One region of the Micromonospora sp. WMMD708 genome, then DNA from elsewhere that is predicted to be linked to it. Evidence: predicted binding sites of a transcription regulator. Region 1 holds the regulator's gene; the other holds the start of a gene.
What was found. Region 1 encodes HspR, which represses chaperone genes until heat shock. Its sites were predicted from a motif close to TTGAGTNNNNNNNACTCAA; they were not measured.

Region 1 (8,288 bases):
GGGGTGCAGCGAGGCGAGCGCGCCGTCCAGGGTCTGCCGGACCACGGCGGCGCGGGCCTCGGCATCGGCGGCGAGCCGGGCGAACCAGCCACCGAGCGGCGCGGTCACCCGGTCGGGCAGCAGCCCCTGGCCGTCGACCCAGGTCTCGGGCAGGACGAACAGCGGCGCCGCGCCCAGATCCTGGGCGGCGAGCATCTCGGACAGGTGGGCTGCGATCTCGTCGGCGGCCTCGGGGGGCACCCGGTCGAGCACCATGGCGATCGACGCCCCCCGGGAGCGGGCGGCGCGCAGCAGCTCCCACGGGACGGCGTCGGCGTACCGGGCGGCGGTGGTGACGAAGAGCCAGAGATCGGCGGCGGCGAGCAGTTGACCGGCGAGGGCGCGGTTGGCGTCGACCACCGAGTCGATGTCGGGGGCGTCGAGGAAGGCCAGCCCCGGCGCGAGCGCGGGGGCGGTGACCAGGTGCAGGGTGCCTGGGTCCTCGCTGGGCTCGTTGGTGCGGGTCAGGCCGGGCAGCAGGTCGCCCTGGCGGAACCAGGCGGCGTCGGCGGGGTTGCAGACCAGCACCGGGGAGCGGGTGGTGGGGCGCAGCACCCCGGCGGCGCTCACCCGGGCCTGGACCAGGCTGTTGACCAGTGTGGACTTGCCCGCGCCGGTGGAGCCGCCGACGACCACGAGCAGCGGGGCGTCGAGCCGGGCCAGCCGGGGCAGCAGGTAGTCGTCGAGCTGGTCGGTCAGCGCCCGGCCGGTGTGCCGGGCAGGCTCGGCCGAGGGCAGCGCCAGCGGGAACCGGGCCGCGCCGATCGCGGCCCGCAGGCCGGTGAGGGCGGCGGGCAGGCCGTCTCCGGTGGGGCCGGGCGGCGTCTCGTCGGTCTCCGACGGCCCGGTGCGGGCGGCGACGGTGGGCGCGCCGGACCGGGTGGCGGGATCGCCGTGCGTCGTCACCGCTAAAGCGTGCCCGACCGATGCAACAGAGACAACCGGAGGGTAGTAACGGTCAGGTTGCGTCGGGTCGGCTCAACTCGACTTGCACTTTGGCGATCGCGTGGCACTATTGAGTCAAGTTCACTCAACTTGTGGTGCGGTCGCTCCGGGCGACCCGCCGGGTAGGCCCTCTGACCTGCCCACCCGTTACGAAGCGAGGAAGCGAAGATGGCACGTGCGGTCGGTATCGACCTCGGCACGACGAACTCCTGCGTCAGCGTTCTCGAGGGCGGTGAGCCCACCGTCATCGCCAACGCTGAGGGCTCGCGGACGACCCCGTCGATCGTCGCGTTCGCCCGCAACGGCGAGGTGCTCGTCGGTGAGGTCGCCAAGCGCCAGGCGGTGACCAACCCGGACCGGACCATCCGCTCGGTCAAGCGGGAGATCGGCACCAACTGGACCGTCGACATCGACGGCAAGAAGTACACTCCGCAGGAGATCTCGGCGCGCACGCTGATGAAGCTCAAGCGGGACGCCGAGGCCTACCTGGGCGAGCAGATCACCGACGCGGTGATCACCGTCCCGGCCTACTTCAACGACGGCCAGCGCCAGGCCACCAAGGAGGCCGGCGAGATCGCCGGCTTCAACGTGCTGCGGATCGTCAACGAGCCGACCGCGGCGGCCCTGGCGTACGGGCTGGACAAGGGCTCCAAGGAGCAGACCGTCCTGGTCTTCGACCTCGGTGGCGGCACCTTCGACGTGTCCCTGCTGGAGCTGGCCGAGGGCGTCGTCGAGGTCAAGTCGACCAGCGGTGACAACCAGCTCGGCGGCGACGACTGGGACCAGCGGATCATCGACCACCTGGTGAAGACGTTCCGGGGCGAGCACGGCATCGACCTCGGCCAGGACAAGATGGCGCTGCAGCGGCTCCGCGAGGCGGCCGAGAAGGCCAAGATCGAGCTGTCGGCGGCGACCACCACCAACATCAACCTGCCGTACATCACCGCCGGGTCGGCCGGCCCGCTGCACCTGGACGTGACGCTCAGCCGCGCCGAGTTCCAGCGGATGACGCAGGACCTGCTGGACCGCTGCAAGGGCCCGTTCGAGCAGGCCGTGAAGGACGCCGGCATCAAGATCGCCGACGTCGACCACGTGATCCTGGTCGGCGGCTCCACCCGGATGCCGGCCGTGACCGACCTGGTCAAGCAGCTCACCGGCCGCGACCCGAACAAGGGCGTCAACCCGGACGAGGTCGTCGCCGTCGGCGCGGCCCTGCAGGCCGGTGTGCTCAAGGGCGAGGTCAAGGACGTCCTGCTGCTCGACGTGACCCCGCTGAGCCTGGGCATCGAGACCAAGGGCGGCATCTTCACCAAGCTCATCGAGCGCAACACCACCATCCCGACCAAGCGCTCCGAGGTCTTCACCACGGCCGACGACAACCAGCCGTCGGTGCTGATCCAGGTGTTCCAGGGCGAGCGCGAGATCGCGGCGTACAACAAGAAGCTCGGCACCTTCGAGCTGACCGGCCTCCCGCCGGCGCCGCGCGGCGTGCCGCAGATCGAGGTCACCTTCGACATCGACGCCAATGGCATCGTCAACGTGCACGCCAAGGACCTGGGCACCGGCAAGGAACAGAAGATGACGATCACCGGCGGCTCGTCGCTGCCGAAGGACGACATCGAGCGGATGCGCCGGGACGCCGAGGAGCACGCCGACGACGACAAGCGTCGCCGGGAGGAGGCCGAGACCCGCAACGTGGCCGAGGCGCTCCAGTGGCAGACCGAGAAGTTCCTCGCCGAGAGCGGTGACAAGCTGCCCACGGAGAACCGGGAGCAGCTCAACGAGGCCCTCGGCGAGCTGCGCGGCGCGCTCGGCGGCCAGGACATCGAGAAGATCAAGGCGGCCCACGAGCGGCTCGCCCAGGTCTCCCAGCAGGCCGGTTCGCTGCTCTACTCGCAGCAGGCCGAGCAGGGTGAGCAACCGGGCGCGGCCGGCGCGGGTGCCGGAGCCGGCGCGGGTGCCGCCGGTGCCGCCGGTGCCCCGAAGGCGGGCGGCCCGGACGACGTGGTCGACGCGGAGATCGTCGACGAGGACAAGAAGTGACGGTCCGCGCCACCGCACAGGGAACGAGGTAGTCGCATGACGGAGAAGCCACGAGCCGCCGACCCGGACACCTCCGGGTCGACGCCGGGTGGCTCCGCGCCCGCCGACGACGGGCCGCGGGTCGTCATCCGGGACAACCGCAAGCTCGGCAAGACCGAGGAGACGCCTGCCGCCGCCGATGCCGGGGCCGACGTCCCGGCCGAGGGGCTGGTCGAGGAGTCCGAGGTGGTGGTCGACGAGATCGAGGCCGAGGCCACCGCCCTCGACGGCCCCGCACCGACCGGTCCGCCGGTGGTGGACGCCCCCGCGCAGCCGGTCGACGGCAGCACCCCGGGCTCCCCGCTCGGTGCCGAGCTGGAAGCCCTCCGGGCCGAGCTGGACGAGCGGACCCGGGACCTGCAGCGGGTGTCGGCGGAGTACGCCAACTACCGCAAGCGGGTGGACCGGGACCGGGGCGTGGTCCAGGAGCAGGCGACCGGCTCGGTGCTCGCCGCGCTGCTGCCGATCCTGGACGACCTGGACCGGGCCCGGGAACACGGCGACCTGGTCGGGCCGTTCGGCACCGTGGCCGAGCAGCTCACCACGGCGCTGGGCAAGTTCGGCCTGACGCCCTTCGGTGAGCAGGGCGACCCGTTCGACCCGACCCGGCACGAGGCGGTCGCGCACCAGACCTCACCGGACGTCGACGAGCCCACCTGCGTGCAGGTGATGCGTCGGGGTTACCTGCTCGGCGAGCGGCTGCTGCGGCCGGCGATGGTCGCGGTCGCCGACCCGGAATAGTGCACGGCCATCCGGTCGCCCCGCCCGCCTCGGAAGGCGGGCGGGGCGACCGGGCCACATCTCACGGAAGGGGGTGGACCGGTGAGTTCCAAGGACTGGATCGAGAAGGACTTCTACGCCACGTTGGGCGTGGAGAAGTCCGCCTCCTCGGACGAGATCAAGAAGTCGTACCGGAAACTGGCCCGGGAGTCGCACCCGGACCACAACCCCGGTGACCCGAAGGCCGAGGAGCGGTTCAAGGCCGTCTCCGAGGCGTACGCGGTGCTCGGTGACGACGCCAAACGCCGCGAGTACGACGAGATGCGTTCGCTGTTCGGCTCGGGCGCGTTCCGTCGGGGCGCCCGTGGTGCGGGTCAGCCCGGCGGGGTCCCGTTCGACGTCTCCGACCTGTTCGGCGGCGGTGGCGGCGGGGACAGCCGGTTCGGTGGCGGCGGCTTCACCGACCTGTTCAGTTCGATCTTCTCCGGCGGCGGGGGCACCGGCCCGACCCGGGCGCGTGGCCCGGCCCGGGGCCGGGACGTGGAGGCCGAGGTCGCGCTCGACTTCGGCGACGCCGTCCGGGGCGTCACCCTGCCGTTGACGTTGCGCGCCCCCGGGGTCTGCGACACCTGCCACGGCAACGGCGCGAAGCCGGGCACCCAGCCGACGGCCTGCCCGGTCTGCCACGGTGCCGGGGTGACCACCCGGGACCAGGGGTCGTTCAGCTTCTCCGAGCCGTGCCGCAACTGCCAGGGCGTCGGGACGGTCGTCGAGGAGAAGTGCCCCGAGTGCCAGGGCACCGGCGGGGTCACCAAGACCCGCACGCTCAACGTCCGGTTCCCCGCCGGGGTGGCCGACGGGCAGCGGATCAGGCTGGCCGGTCGGGGCGAGCCGGGGCAGCGTGGTGGGCCGGCGGGTGACCTGTTCGTGCAGGTGAAGGTGCGCCCGGACGACCTGTTCGGGCGTACCGGTGACGACCTGACACTGGCCGTGCCGATCACCTTCGCCGAGGCGGTGCTCGGCACCGACCTGCGGGTGCCCACGCTGGACGGCGCGGTGACCCTGCGCGTGCCGCCGGGCACCCCGTCCGGGCGGGTGCTGCGGGCCCGGGGCAAGGGTGTCGTACGACGGGACGGGCGGGCCGGCGACCTGCTGGTCACGCTGGACGTGGTGGTGCCGGCGACGGTGTCGGACGAGGCGCGGGCGGCGCTGGAGTCGTTCGCCGACGCGACGCCACCGGCGGCCCGGGAACATCTCGACGCGCGGGTGCGTCGGGTCGGTTGACCGGTGGACGGGTGCGGAGGTGAGTGGGATGTCGGACGGGTTCGTCGGTTCGGGTGACCCTGCCTACGAGGCCAAGGTGCTGATGATCTCGGTAGCGGCACGGATGGCGGGCATGCACCCGCAGACGCTGCGCCAGTACGACCGGCTCGGCCTGGTGCAGGCCGGCCGGGCGGCCGGTGGCGGCCGACGCTACAGCGTGCGGGACGTCGTCCTGCTGCGCGAGGTGCAGCGGCTCAGCCAGGACGAGGGTGTCAACCTGGCCGGGGTGAAGCGGATCATCGGGCTGGAACGCCTGGTGGAGCAGGCCCAGCAGCGGGTGGCCCGGCTGGAGGCGGAGCTGGACGCCGCGTACCGGCGGATCGCCGAGTTGGAGACGCTGGCCAGTGGCTTCTCCCGGGGCGATCTGGTGCCGACCAGCCGCACCTCGACGGCGCTGGTGGTCTGGCGTCCCCGCCGCAGCGGCCCGGCATGATCGATACTTGGGCGGGTGGTCCGGCACCGTCGCCGTACGGGCCCGGCATGATCAACGCCTCTGGGCGCGGATAGCGGCATCCCCTGGACGGGATGCCGCTATTCGGCGTATCCGGAGTGATCCGGCCGGCGGGGTTCAGGCATTCCGCCGCCGGGAGCAGGGCTGTCCCGTTAACCTGTGAATCAGGCGCAAGCGGACCAATCCGGACTCCGACAGCGGGGGGAACCGTGGCGGAATCGGCGAAGAAGGTGGCCCGGCAGGCGGAGGAGCGGCTCAACCAGGTGGCCGAGAACGTCCGGAAGAAGTTCGACCGGGTCACCCGGCGCACGTTCTCCGACACGGTGAAGGACGGCAGGTTCGCCGACCGGGACGCCCGGAGGGCGAACCGGGGGCAGGCCGAGCCGAAACGCGGCAACCAGGGCGAACCGCAACGCTGACGATCCGCCGACGTGCGGGCCGGGACCCACGGGGGGTCCCGGCCCGTTCGCCGTCCGGGCGTGGTGGGGCGGGTCCGGCCGAGCGCGACGTCAGCCGAGGCGGCGGTTGTCCCGCACCAGGCCACCCTCGCACCAGTCGTGGTAGGTGAAGAGTTCCTGCCGGGCCAGCAGCATCCGGCTGTTGTGCGCCCAGTTGCGCAGCAACTCGTCACCGTCACGCTCGGCCTGCTCCACCAGCTTGCGGAACCGACGCCGGGGGTGGGCGCGGAACTTCGTCCGGATGCCGTCGGCGGCGTAGATGTAGAGGCAGTGCAGGGCGAACCGGCGGGCCGGGCAGGCCGGGTCCCGGGCCAGATCGAAGAGGGTGAGCACCAGGTGGTCACCCGCCACCAGCAGGTCCCAGTCCTGGGGCAGCGAGGTCAACGGCACCGAGTCGGGTTGGTACGCCCAGGCCCGCAACTCCGCGGGCGACGGGTCGACGGGGTTGGCGAAGCCGCGGAACGTCGGACCGTGCGCGCTCACCGGCAACCTTCCCGCTCACGCCCGCGGGATGTCTCCGTCCGCCCGCGAGACCCTGGCCTGCTGGGGCGCAACGCTAGCCGTCGTCACCCGGCCGGCGGAAGACCTGCCGGGAAGCAATTCGGCAACGAATGCCCTGGCCAGGCCGACCCGTGCGGTCGGCCTGGCCAGGCGAAACTCAATCGGTGGCGGGTACCGGTCGGGGGTGCTGGGCGGCGATCCGCCGACGCAGCCGCTGCTTGAACCAGCGCATGTCGGGCAGCCGGGCGAGCATCGGGCCGGTGATCACGGTGATCAGCACGTACGCCGTGGCGAGCGCGGCCAGCCTGGGTTCGACGGTGCCGGCGGCGACCGCGAGACCGGCGATGACGATCGAGAACTCACCGCGCGGCATCAGGGCGAAACCTGCCCGCCACCGGCCGGGCTCGGCGATCCCGGCCCGCCGGGCCGCCAGGTAGCCGGTGGCCAGCTTCGTCCCCATGGTGACCACGGCCAGCACGATCGCGGGCAGGAGTACCGGCGGCATGTCCCGGGGGTCGGTGACCAGGCCGAAGAAGACGAAGAAGACGGCGGCGAAGAGGTCCCGCAGCGGGGAGAGCAGTTCGGTGGCGTGGTGCGCCACCGGCCCGGACAGGGCGATGCCGACCAGGAACGCCCCGACGGCGGCGGAGACCTGGAGCCGGGCGGCGATCCCGGCCACCAGCAGGGTCAGGCCGAGCACCCCGAGCAGCAGCGCCTCCGGATCCTTCGCCGACAGGGCGGCGGAGATCAGATGGCCGAAGCGGATGGCGACGACCAGCACGACCACCACGGTGAGCACCGCGATGCCGAGTGCCATCCCGCCCTTGACCAGGCCCACGCCGGCCAGCAGCGCGGTCACCAGCGGCAGGTAGAGCGCCATGGCCAGGTCCTCGATGACGAGCACGGACAGGATGACCGGGGTTTCCCGGTTACCGACCCGGCCGAGGTCGCCGAGCACCTTGGCGATCACGCCGGAGGACGAGATCCAGGTGATGCCGCCGAGCACCACCGCCGCCACCCAGCCCCAACCGAGCAGCAGCGCGAAGCCGAACCCGGGCAGGGCGTTGAGGACCGCGTCGATCAGCCCGGCCGGCGCCGCCGAGCGCAGGTTGCCGACCAACTCGTTTGCGCTGTATTCCAGGCCGAGCATGACCAGCAGCAGGATGACGCCGATCTCGGCGCCGACGGCGAAGAACTCCTCGCTGGCGGCCAGCGGCAGCAGACCGCCGTGGCCGAACGCGAGGCCGGCGAGCAGGTAGAGCGGGATGGGGGAGACGCCGAACCGGCGGCTGAGCCGACCGAGCAGCCCGAGCAGCAGGAGGAGGGCGCCGACCTCGACCAGTAGGGTTGTGGTTTCGTGCATCCGCCTCAGCCGTCCGGGTCACTGTCGGCGAGGATGGCGGTCACCCCGTCGAGACCCTGCCGGGTGCCGACCACGACCACCACGTCACCGGCCGCGAAGCGGAAGGTGGGATCGGGCGAGACGTTGACCTCGCCGTGGCGGAGCACCGCCACGATCGAGGCGCTGGTGCGGGTGCGTGCCTTGGTGTCACCGAGCCGCTTGTTGACGTACTTCGACCCGGCCGGGATGGCGATCTGCTCGGTGAGCAGCCCGGCCGCCTGCTCGCGCAGACCGGAGAGCTGACCCAGCATCAGCGACGCGCCGAGGATGTCGGCAAGTGCCTCGGCCTCGTCGTCGGTCAGCGGGATGTCGTGCTGACAGGAGTCGGGATCGTCCGGGTCGTAGAGGACCAGGTCGCGGCGGCCAT
Region 2 (8,288 bases), 3.3 Mb from region 1:
TGCAGCGGATGCCGCAGGACCGTCAGGGCGGTGACCCGGTGTCGCTGGTGCTGGTGCCCACCCGGGAACTGGCCGTGCAGGTCTCCGAGGCGTTCCACCGCTACGGCAAGGACCTGGGCGCCCGGGTGCTGCCGATCTACGGCGGCCAGCCGATCGGCCGCCAGCTGCGCGCCCTGGACCTGGGCGTGGACGTGGTGGTGGCGACCCCGGGCCGGGCGCTGGACCACATCGCCCGGGGCACCCTGCGGTTGGGGTCGCTGGCCACGGTGGTGCTGGACGAGGCCGACGAGATGCTCGACATGGGCTTCGCCGAGGACATCGAGGCGATCCTGGAGCACGCGCCCGCGCAGCGGCAGACGGTGCTCTTCTCGGCCACCATGCCGGCCCGGATCGACGGGTTGGCCCGCCAGCACCTGACCGACCCGGAGCGCATCCAGATCGGGCGGGAGCAGCCGGTCGCCGGCGAGGCCCCCCGGGTACGGCAGAGCGCCTACATCGTCAGCCGGGCGCACAAGCCGGCGCTGCTGGGTCGGGTGCTGGACGTGGAGTCCCCGACCGCGGCGATCGTCTTCTGCCGCAGCCGGGAGGAGGTGGACCGGCTCACCGAGACGATGAACGGGCGCGGCTACCGGGCCGAGGCGTTGCACGGCGGGATGAGCCAGGAGCAGCGCGACCGGGTGATGGGGCGGCTGCGTGCCGGCACCGCCGACCTGTTGGTGGCCACCGACGTGGCGGCCCGGGGGCTGGACGTCGAGCAGCTCACCCACGTGGTCAACTACGACGTGCCGTCCGCGCCGGAGTCGTACGTGCACCGCATCGGCCGGGTGGGTCGGGCCGGCCGGGAGGGGGTGGCGATCACCCTGGCCGAGCCCCGGGAGCACCGGATGCTCAAGACCATCGAGCGGGTCACCGGCCAGCGGATCACCATCGACAAGATCCCGACGGTGGCCGACCTGCGCACCCGGCGGCTGGCGCTGACCCAGGCGGCGCTGCGGGAGAGCCTGCTGGAGGACGACCTGGACCCGTTCCGGGTGATCGTCGAGTCGCTGTCGGACGAGTTCGACCTGATGGAGGTGGCGCTGGCGGCGGTCAAGCTGGCCCACGAGGCGGCCCTGCCGGGCTCCGACGACGAGGAGGAGATCCCGCAGGTGTCGGTCCGTCCGCCCCGGGAGCCCCGGGCCGGGTACGACGGCCGGGGTGGGGACCGGCGCGGCGGCGGCCGGCCCCGCACGGGTGGCACCGCGCAGGTCTTCATCGGTCTGGGCCGCCGGGCGGGGGTCCGCCCGCAGGACCTGGTCGGCGCGATCACCGGGGAGACCCGGGTCAGCGGCCGGGACATCGGCTCGATCGAGATCGCCGACCGGTTCTCGCTGGTGGAGGTGCCGCAGGGTGTCGCCGACGAGGTGATCGCCGGGCTGCGCAACAGCACCATCAAGGGACGCAAGGCGACCGTACGCCGCGACCGCGGCGTCGACGGGCGCTGACCCGGACGCGACACCGGCCCGCACCCCTGAACGGGGCGCGGGCCGGTCGCGTTCGTCAGAGCGGGTACGGCCCGAACCGCCCCCAGGCGACGAGCGCCGCCAGGACCAGCAACACCACGGTCAACACGGTGGCGGGGTGTTACCTGGCGCGGGCGTGCACCACGACCGCGCCGGCCCCCACCCACGGCCCCCGACGCCGGGCGCGACGCCGAGGGCCGTGGGTGGGTTCCGCCTCAGGCGGCGCCGACCGGTCGACCGCCGAGCGTGTCCGCGTCGATCTCGGCCGGGCGCAACGCCAGGGCGAGCACGTCGGCCACGTCGGCCAGGGTGTGCACGGTCAACGCCTCGCGCACCTCGGCGGGCAGGTCGTCGAGGTCCGGCTCGTTGCGGGCCGGGATGATCACCTCGGTCAGGCCGGCCCGGTGCGCGGCGAGCAGCTTCTGCTTCACCCCGCCGATGGGCAGCACCCGCCCGGACAGTGTCACCTCGCCGGTCATCCCGAACTCGGGCCGTACCGGTCGGCCGGTCACCAGGGACGCCAGCGCCGTGACCATGGTGATGCCGGCGCTCGGACCGTCCTTGGGCACCGCACCCGCCGGTACGTGCAGGTGGATCCGGCGTCCGGCCAGGACGTTCGGGTCCAGGCCGTAGCGCCGCCCGTTGGCGCGCAGGTACGACAGCGCGATGTGGGCGGACTCCTTCATCACGTCACCGAGCTGCCCGGTGAGGGTCAGCCCCGGCTCACCGTCCATGCTGGTGGCCTCGATGAAGAGCACGTCGCCGCCGGCGCCGGTGACGGCCAGGCCGGTGGCCACGCCGGGCACCGCCGTCCGCTCGGCCGATTCCGGGGTGAACTTCGGCCGGCCCAGGTAGCGGGCCAGGGTGTCGGTGTCGACCCGGACCGGGGTCGGGTCGGTGGCCAGGGCCACGGCGACCTTGCGCAGGATCTTCGCCAGGGCCCGTTCGAGCTGCCGGACGCCCGCCTCCCGGGTGTACTCACCGGCGATCAGCGCCAGCACCCCGTCGGTGACGGTCACCTCGTCGGCGGTCAGGCCGGCCCGCTGGAGTTGCCGGGGCAGCAGGTGGTCGCGGGCGATGGCGACCTTCTCGTCCTCGGTGTACCCGTCCAGGGTGACCAGTTCCATCCGGTCCAGCAGCGGGCCGGGGATGGTCTCCACCACGTTGGCGGTGGCCAGGAAGAGCACGTCGGACAGGTCGAGGTCGACTTCGAGGTAGTGGTCGCGGAAGGTGTGGTTCTGGGCCGGGTCGAGCACCTCCAGCAGGGCGGCGGCGGGATCCCCGGCGTACCCGACGGCGAGCTTGTCGACCTCGTCGAGGAGCACCACCGGGTTCATCGAGCCGGCCTCGCGCAGCGCGCGGACGATCCGACCGGGCAGCGCGCCGACGTAGGTACGCCGGTGCCCACGGATCTCGGCTTCGTCGCGGACGCCGCCGAGGGAGACCCGCACGAAGTTACGGCCCAGTGCCCGGGCCACCGACTCGCCGAGGCTGGTCTTGCCGACACCGGGCGGGCCGGCGAGGGCGAGCACCGCGCCGGAGCCGCGTCCACCGACCACCCCGAGGTTGCGCTCGGCGCGCCGGTTGCGCACCGCGAGGTACTCCAGGATGCGGTCCTTGACGTCGGCCAGGCCGGCGTGGTCGGCGTCGAGCACCGCCCGCGCCGCCGTCAGGTCGGTGTTGTCGTCGGTTCGCGTGTTCCACGGCATTTCCAGGACCGTGTCCAGCCAGGTCCTGATCCAGCCCGCCTCGGGTGAGGCGTCGCTGGCCCGCTCCAGCTTGCCGACCTCGCGCAGTGCCGCCTCGCGGACCTTGTCCGGCAGGTCGGCTGACTCCACCCGGGAGCGGTAGTCGGCGGCACCGTCCGGCTCGTCCTCGCCGAGTTCCTTGCGGATCGCGGCGAGCTGCTGGCGGAGCAGGAACTCCCGTTGGGACTTCTCCAGGCCCTCCCGTACGTCGCTGGTGATCTGCTCGGTGACCTCCTGCTCGGCCAGGTGGTCCTTCACCCAGCCGACGAGCAGGTCCAGCCGGGCGGTGACGTCGGGCGCGGCGAGCAGTTCGGTCTTCTGCGCCAGGCTGAGCCACGGCGCGTAGCCGGCCGCGTCGGCCAGTTCGGACAGGTCGGTCATCCGCTCCATCGCGTCGATGACCTGCCAGGCGCCCCGCTGCTGGAGCACGGAGGTCATCAGGGCGCGGTACTCACGGGCCAGGTCACGGGCGCGACCGGCGGGGGCGGGTTCGTCGAGCCGGGTGGCCTCCACCCACAGCGCCGCACCGGGTCCGGGGACGCCGGAGCCGATCCGGGCGCGGGCGAGGCCGCGCACCACGGCGGCGGGCTCACCGTCGGGGAGGCGGCCCACCTTCTCGATGGTGGCGATCGTGCCGACGGGGCCGTACTCGCCGTCGATGCGGGGAACGGCGAGCAGGGTCTTGTCGCCGCTGGCCCGGGCGGCGTCGACGGCGGCCTGGGTGGTCGGGTCGAGGGTCACCGGGATGACCATGCCGGGCAGCAGGACGACGTCGGTCAGGGGAAGTACCGGAAGGGTTGCCATCGGACACCTGCCATCACTTGAGGTTGAGCGTGTCTCACTCAAGTCACAAACCGTGCCCCGTGTTCCGACGTGTGACTCAGGACACATCCCAGCAGCACCGCCACCGCCGGCCAGCATTGGCCGCACCCGGATTTCCCAGGATTGACGCGACCCGCCAAATGAAAGGGAGGCATATTGTTGCGGATTTGCCGTCAGATACGTCAAACTCTTAGCACACCCCGATCACCACAGGGAGTAATGGCGATGGCAAGGAAAGTAATCACCGTTCTGACCGACGACCTCGACGGCGGAAAGGCCGATCGGACCGTCGAGTTCAGCCTGGATGGGGCGGCGTACACCATCGACCTCTCCGACGAGAACGCGGGGGTGCTGCGCAAGGCGCTCGACGCCTACATCACCGCTGGCCGTCGAATGGGTCGAGGCGCCGTCGAGTCCGGTCGCCCGGCCCGGCGCCCGGCCCGGCCCGGCGTCTCGGGAATGGATCGCGAGCAGAACCGCGCCATCCGGGAATGGGCGACCAAGAACGGACACGAAATCTCCGAGCGCGGGCGCATCCCGGTCTCGGTCGTGGAGGCGTGGAAGAACCGCTGACAGCGGGCCGGATCACGAACGGGCACGCCGGGGTCACGCTGGGATATCAGCGTGACCCCGGCGTTTTTGCCGTGTCCACAATTTCCATCCGACGACCCCGCACCGAAAACATCCGCCGGTACGCTGTCCGCCCGCCGCACGCACCCGCGGGCACGCAACGACTGCGGGCCACCCCGGGGTTCCCGGGGTGGCCCGCAGTCGTTGCCGGTCGGGTCAGTTGACCCGGATGCGCACCACGTCGAAGGCGGGGGTCTGGTTGGCCCGCTCCATCATCGGCACCCGGTGCGAGCCGTCACCGGCCCAGACCGCGCACTGCGCCGTACCCGACTGCGGCAGGCCCGGGATCTGGATGGTCACGTCGTCGGCCTGGTTGCCGCCCTTGCCGTCCTCGGTGGCGACGAAGAACGCCGGCACGTCCTGCGGGTTCGAGGGCGCCTGGTTGGTGTTCTGGAGCATCCGGCAGGCGGTGTGGAAGTGACCGCGGGTCAAGCCCTGACCGTTGAGCACCGAACTCTCCAGATAGTAGCCGCCCTGGCCGGCCGCCAGGAACCGGTCACGGACCAGGTTGCGGGTGGAGACCTTCAGGGTGAAGGCCTGGTTGCGCTGGACCTGGTTGGGGAACTGCGTGATCAGCAGCGACGGGTTGTTGGCCGCCGCGCCCACCTCACCGAACGCGGTGCTGACGCACCGGTTGCCGTTCTGGAAGCCGTCGTGCGCCTGCAGCCGGCTGTTGGCGCAGTCCTTCGCCAGCACGCCCAGCGCGTTGCCGTTGTTGCCGCCGTTGTTGTTCTGGCCGCCGTTGTTGCCGTTCTGGCCGCCGTTGTTCCCGTTGTTGCCGTTCTGGCCGCCGTTGTTGCCGTTCTGACCACCGTTGTTGCCGCCGTTGTTGGCCGCCACCTGGCAGCCGGCGAGCTGCTCCAGGCCCTGCGGGCGCTGGGCGAAGCGGCCGATCGCGGTGGCGATCCGGTTCAGCGCCGACCGGCGCTTGTCGGCCAGCGGGCCGAGGATGGCGTTGTCGATGAACGCCTTGCCGTTGCGCCCCTCGGCCGCCAACCGCTTGTTGGCGTCGTCGATCTGGGTCTTGAGCAGGGCGAGTTCCTTGTCCACCTCGGCCTTGGCCTGGGCCGGGATCTGCGGCAGCCGGGGGGTGACCTCCGGGCAGGCCACCGTCGAGGCCAGCGTGGTCACCGGCGCGTTGCCCGCCTTGACGGCCTGGCACTCGGCGACGGACATCTGACCGTCACCCCAGTGGTTGCGGACCCATCTGCCGTTCTGCCACGTCTGGGTGGTGCTGCCGCGCCCGCTCGGCGAGGTGGCACCGGGGCTCGGTGCGACGCAGGCCGACGAGACGTTGCGGGTCTGCTGCCTCGGCTTGTCCCCGGCCGAGGAGATCTGGGTGACGGCGGCGATACCGCCGAAGACGACGAGCGCACCGACCGCCGCCAGCAGCCGCTTGCTCCGCGCGTTACCGGAAGACCGGCGTGCCCCTGTGGACCTGCGCATCGAATTGCTCTCCTTCTCGATCCGGTACCTGACTCGCGCCCCCGACGAGGCGACCCTTTCCGGGTCGGTCACCCCCGCCGGAGACGCTGCGACGTTCCGGTCGCACGTCGATGGCCGACGATGCCTTTCCGCACCGTCCGCCGCGTCGGGTGGCGCGGCTGGGAAGATCCTGTCCATTCCCGCTTAGGTACGGGCCGGCACCGGCGAAGGTTCAACGCGGATCGAGGAATCCCGGACCGATTTCCGGGCGGGCCGCAATGTCACCAACCGTCGCCGGAAAATGACGGCGGGTCGTTCGGTGGCCGGCCGTTTCGGCGGCGGTCAGTCCACGCAGAGGTGCTCGAACGCGAACGGGGCACCCAACTCGTCGCGCCGGTCCCGCAGGGCGCGGATCTGCCGGCGCAGCTCGTCCCGGTCGAGCAGGACCGGTTCCGCGTTGTCCGCCCCGGTGAGCCGTTCGCCCACCGCCACCGCCGCGAGATCCTCGGCCAGCCGGCCCGGGTCCACCCCGCAGTGCAGCCGCGCCTCGAGCACCGTGACCCGCTCCACCAGGCACCGGCCGGGACGCACCTCGACCCAGCTCCACCCCTCGGCCGTCCCGTCGCGCCAGCGCACGTGCAACCCGCGCACGATCGGATCGCTGAGCCGCCGCGACACGTACGCCTCGACGGCAGCCACCCGGGACAACGCGCCGAGATCGTTGACCGGCCCGGTACGCCCGTCCGGCAGCCGGCCGACGATGTCCCGGAAACCCACCGGGGCGTCGTCCGACCCGTCCGGGGCGGCCCCGGCGGCGTAGGCGCGCGCGTCGATGACGTACGTGACGATGCGCCGGCCGTGCCCGGCGGCCCGCAGCGTCGGCGAGCCGATCCGCAGCACCGGCAGGCCCACGGCGGCGCACACCGCGGCGGCCATCCGCCCGGCCCGCTGCCCGGCCGAGCCCGGGGGCGCGGTCGGGCCGACGGTCAGGGCGAACAGCGGCACACCGGTGTCGACCGCGCAGACGACGTGGTCGAACTCCTCGCGCAGGGCGGAACTCCACTGGTGCCCGGTGACCCCGGCCGGCCGCCGCGACACCAGGTCACCGAGCCGACGGGCGGCGTACACGGCCTGGCCGGCCCGGACGAACAGCGGCGCGGCACCGGACGGGACCGGCCGCAGCCGGGCGTCGTCGTCGGTGGCGGTACGCGTCATCGTCGGGTCGGTCCGTCCGGGGCAGGCGAAAGTGACCGGCCGAGTCTAGGACGTCGACCGCGATCTCCGCCCCGCCGGTTCGGGCCACGGACGCGGCACCAGGCGGTTGGTGCGCCCCGGGCTCGATCTCTACGCTCACGGGGTGCTGCACGACGGACCGGCCCCGGAACTGTTGACCAAGCGGAGTCTCGTCACGGTCTCCCACGCCATCGAGCGGTCGGCGCTGGCCACCGCCGAGGACGGCCCGCTGGTGGTGATCGCCCTGTTCCAGCGGATGCCGTACTTCCTGCGGGAGCGGGAACGCTACGCCCGGATCGCGGCCGGCGCGACGGTCACCGTGGTCGGGTCGGTCGGGCAGACACCGCCGGAGCTGCCCGCCGGGGCGTACCCGGTGACGCTCGACGACACCGAGGAACTGGCCCGCGAATGGAGTGTGGTGGCGCTGACCCCCCGGTTCGGGGCGAGCCTGGTGGCCCGGGACCGCCGGGAGGCGGTGCCGGCCGACACCCTCGAACAGGGGCGGCTCTTCGCCGGCCGCTGGGGGTTCCGCCGCGACGAGGCGCTGCACGAGGTGATCCGGCTGCGCACCCAGCTCGGCGACCGGCTCCCCCCGGTCGCGCTGACCGCGATCGACCAGGTGCTGCACCGGGTCCGGGACCTGCCGGCCACCCCCGGGGAGAGCCGGGCCGAGGCGGCGTTGCGGCTGATGGCCGACCGGGTCGAACGCGCCCACCGGGCCGGGCCGGGCCGGCACGCCGAGCCGGGGGACGGCCCGCCGGGGCTGGTGGACGAGCCGACACTGCGCCACTGGACCGGGATGGACGGGGTGACCGCCGCCGGCACCCTGCCGGTGGCCCTGATCGGGGTACGCGTCGGTGAGCCGGCCGGTGCCCCGGAACGGTTCGGGCGACGCAGCGCCGCCCGCGAGGCTCAGGCCGTGATCGCC

Region 2: lon (endopeptidase La) is a predicted target of HspR. The motif match lies at 4,078-4,096, and genes of this name have one in related genera.

The regions. Positions count from the first base shown of each region.
Region 1 covers NZ_CP186060.1:6,486,391-6,494,678, reverse strand. The annotation lists gene ACN260_RS28795 (ABC transporter) at 1-945, opposite strand, end outside; gene dnaK (molecular chaperone DnaK) at 1,153-3,027, shown strand; gene grpE (nucleotide exchange factor GrpE) at 3,064-3,807, shown strand; gene dnaJ (molecular chaperone DnaJ) at 3,889-5,070, shown strand; gene ACN260_RS28775 (heat shock protein transcriptional repressor HspR) at 5,099-5,542, shown strand; gene ACN260_RS28770 (hypothetical protein) at 5,770-5,979, shown strand; gene ACN260_RS28765 (hypothetical protein) at 6,070-6,501, opposite strand; gene ACN260_RS28760 (cation:proton antiporter) at 6,677-7,882, opposite strand; gene ACN260_RS28755 (cation:proton antiporter regulatory subunit) at 7,888-8,288, opposite strand, start outside.
Region 2 covers NZ_CP186060.1:2,914,577-2,922,864, reverse strand. The annotation lists gene ACN260_RS12850 (DEAD/DEAH box helicase) at 1-1,484, shown strand, start outside; gene lon (endopeptidase La) at 1,718-4,054, opposite strand; gene ACN260_RS12840 (histone-like nucleoid-structuring protein Lsr2) at 4,298-4,645, shown strand; gene ACN260_RS12835 (hypothetical protein) at 4,859-6,148, opposite strand; gene ACN260_RS12830 (hypothetical protein) at 6,470-7,342, opposite strand; gene ACN260_RS12825 (DICT sensory domain-containing protein) at 7,485-8,288, shown strand, end outside.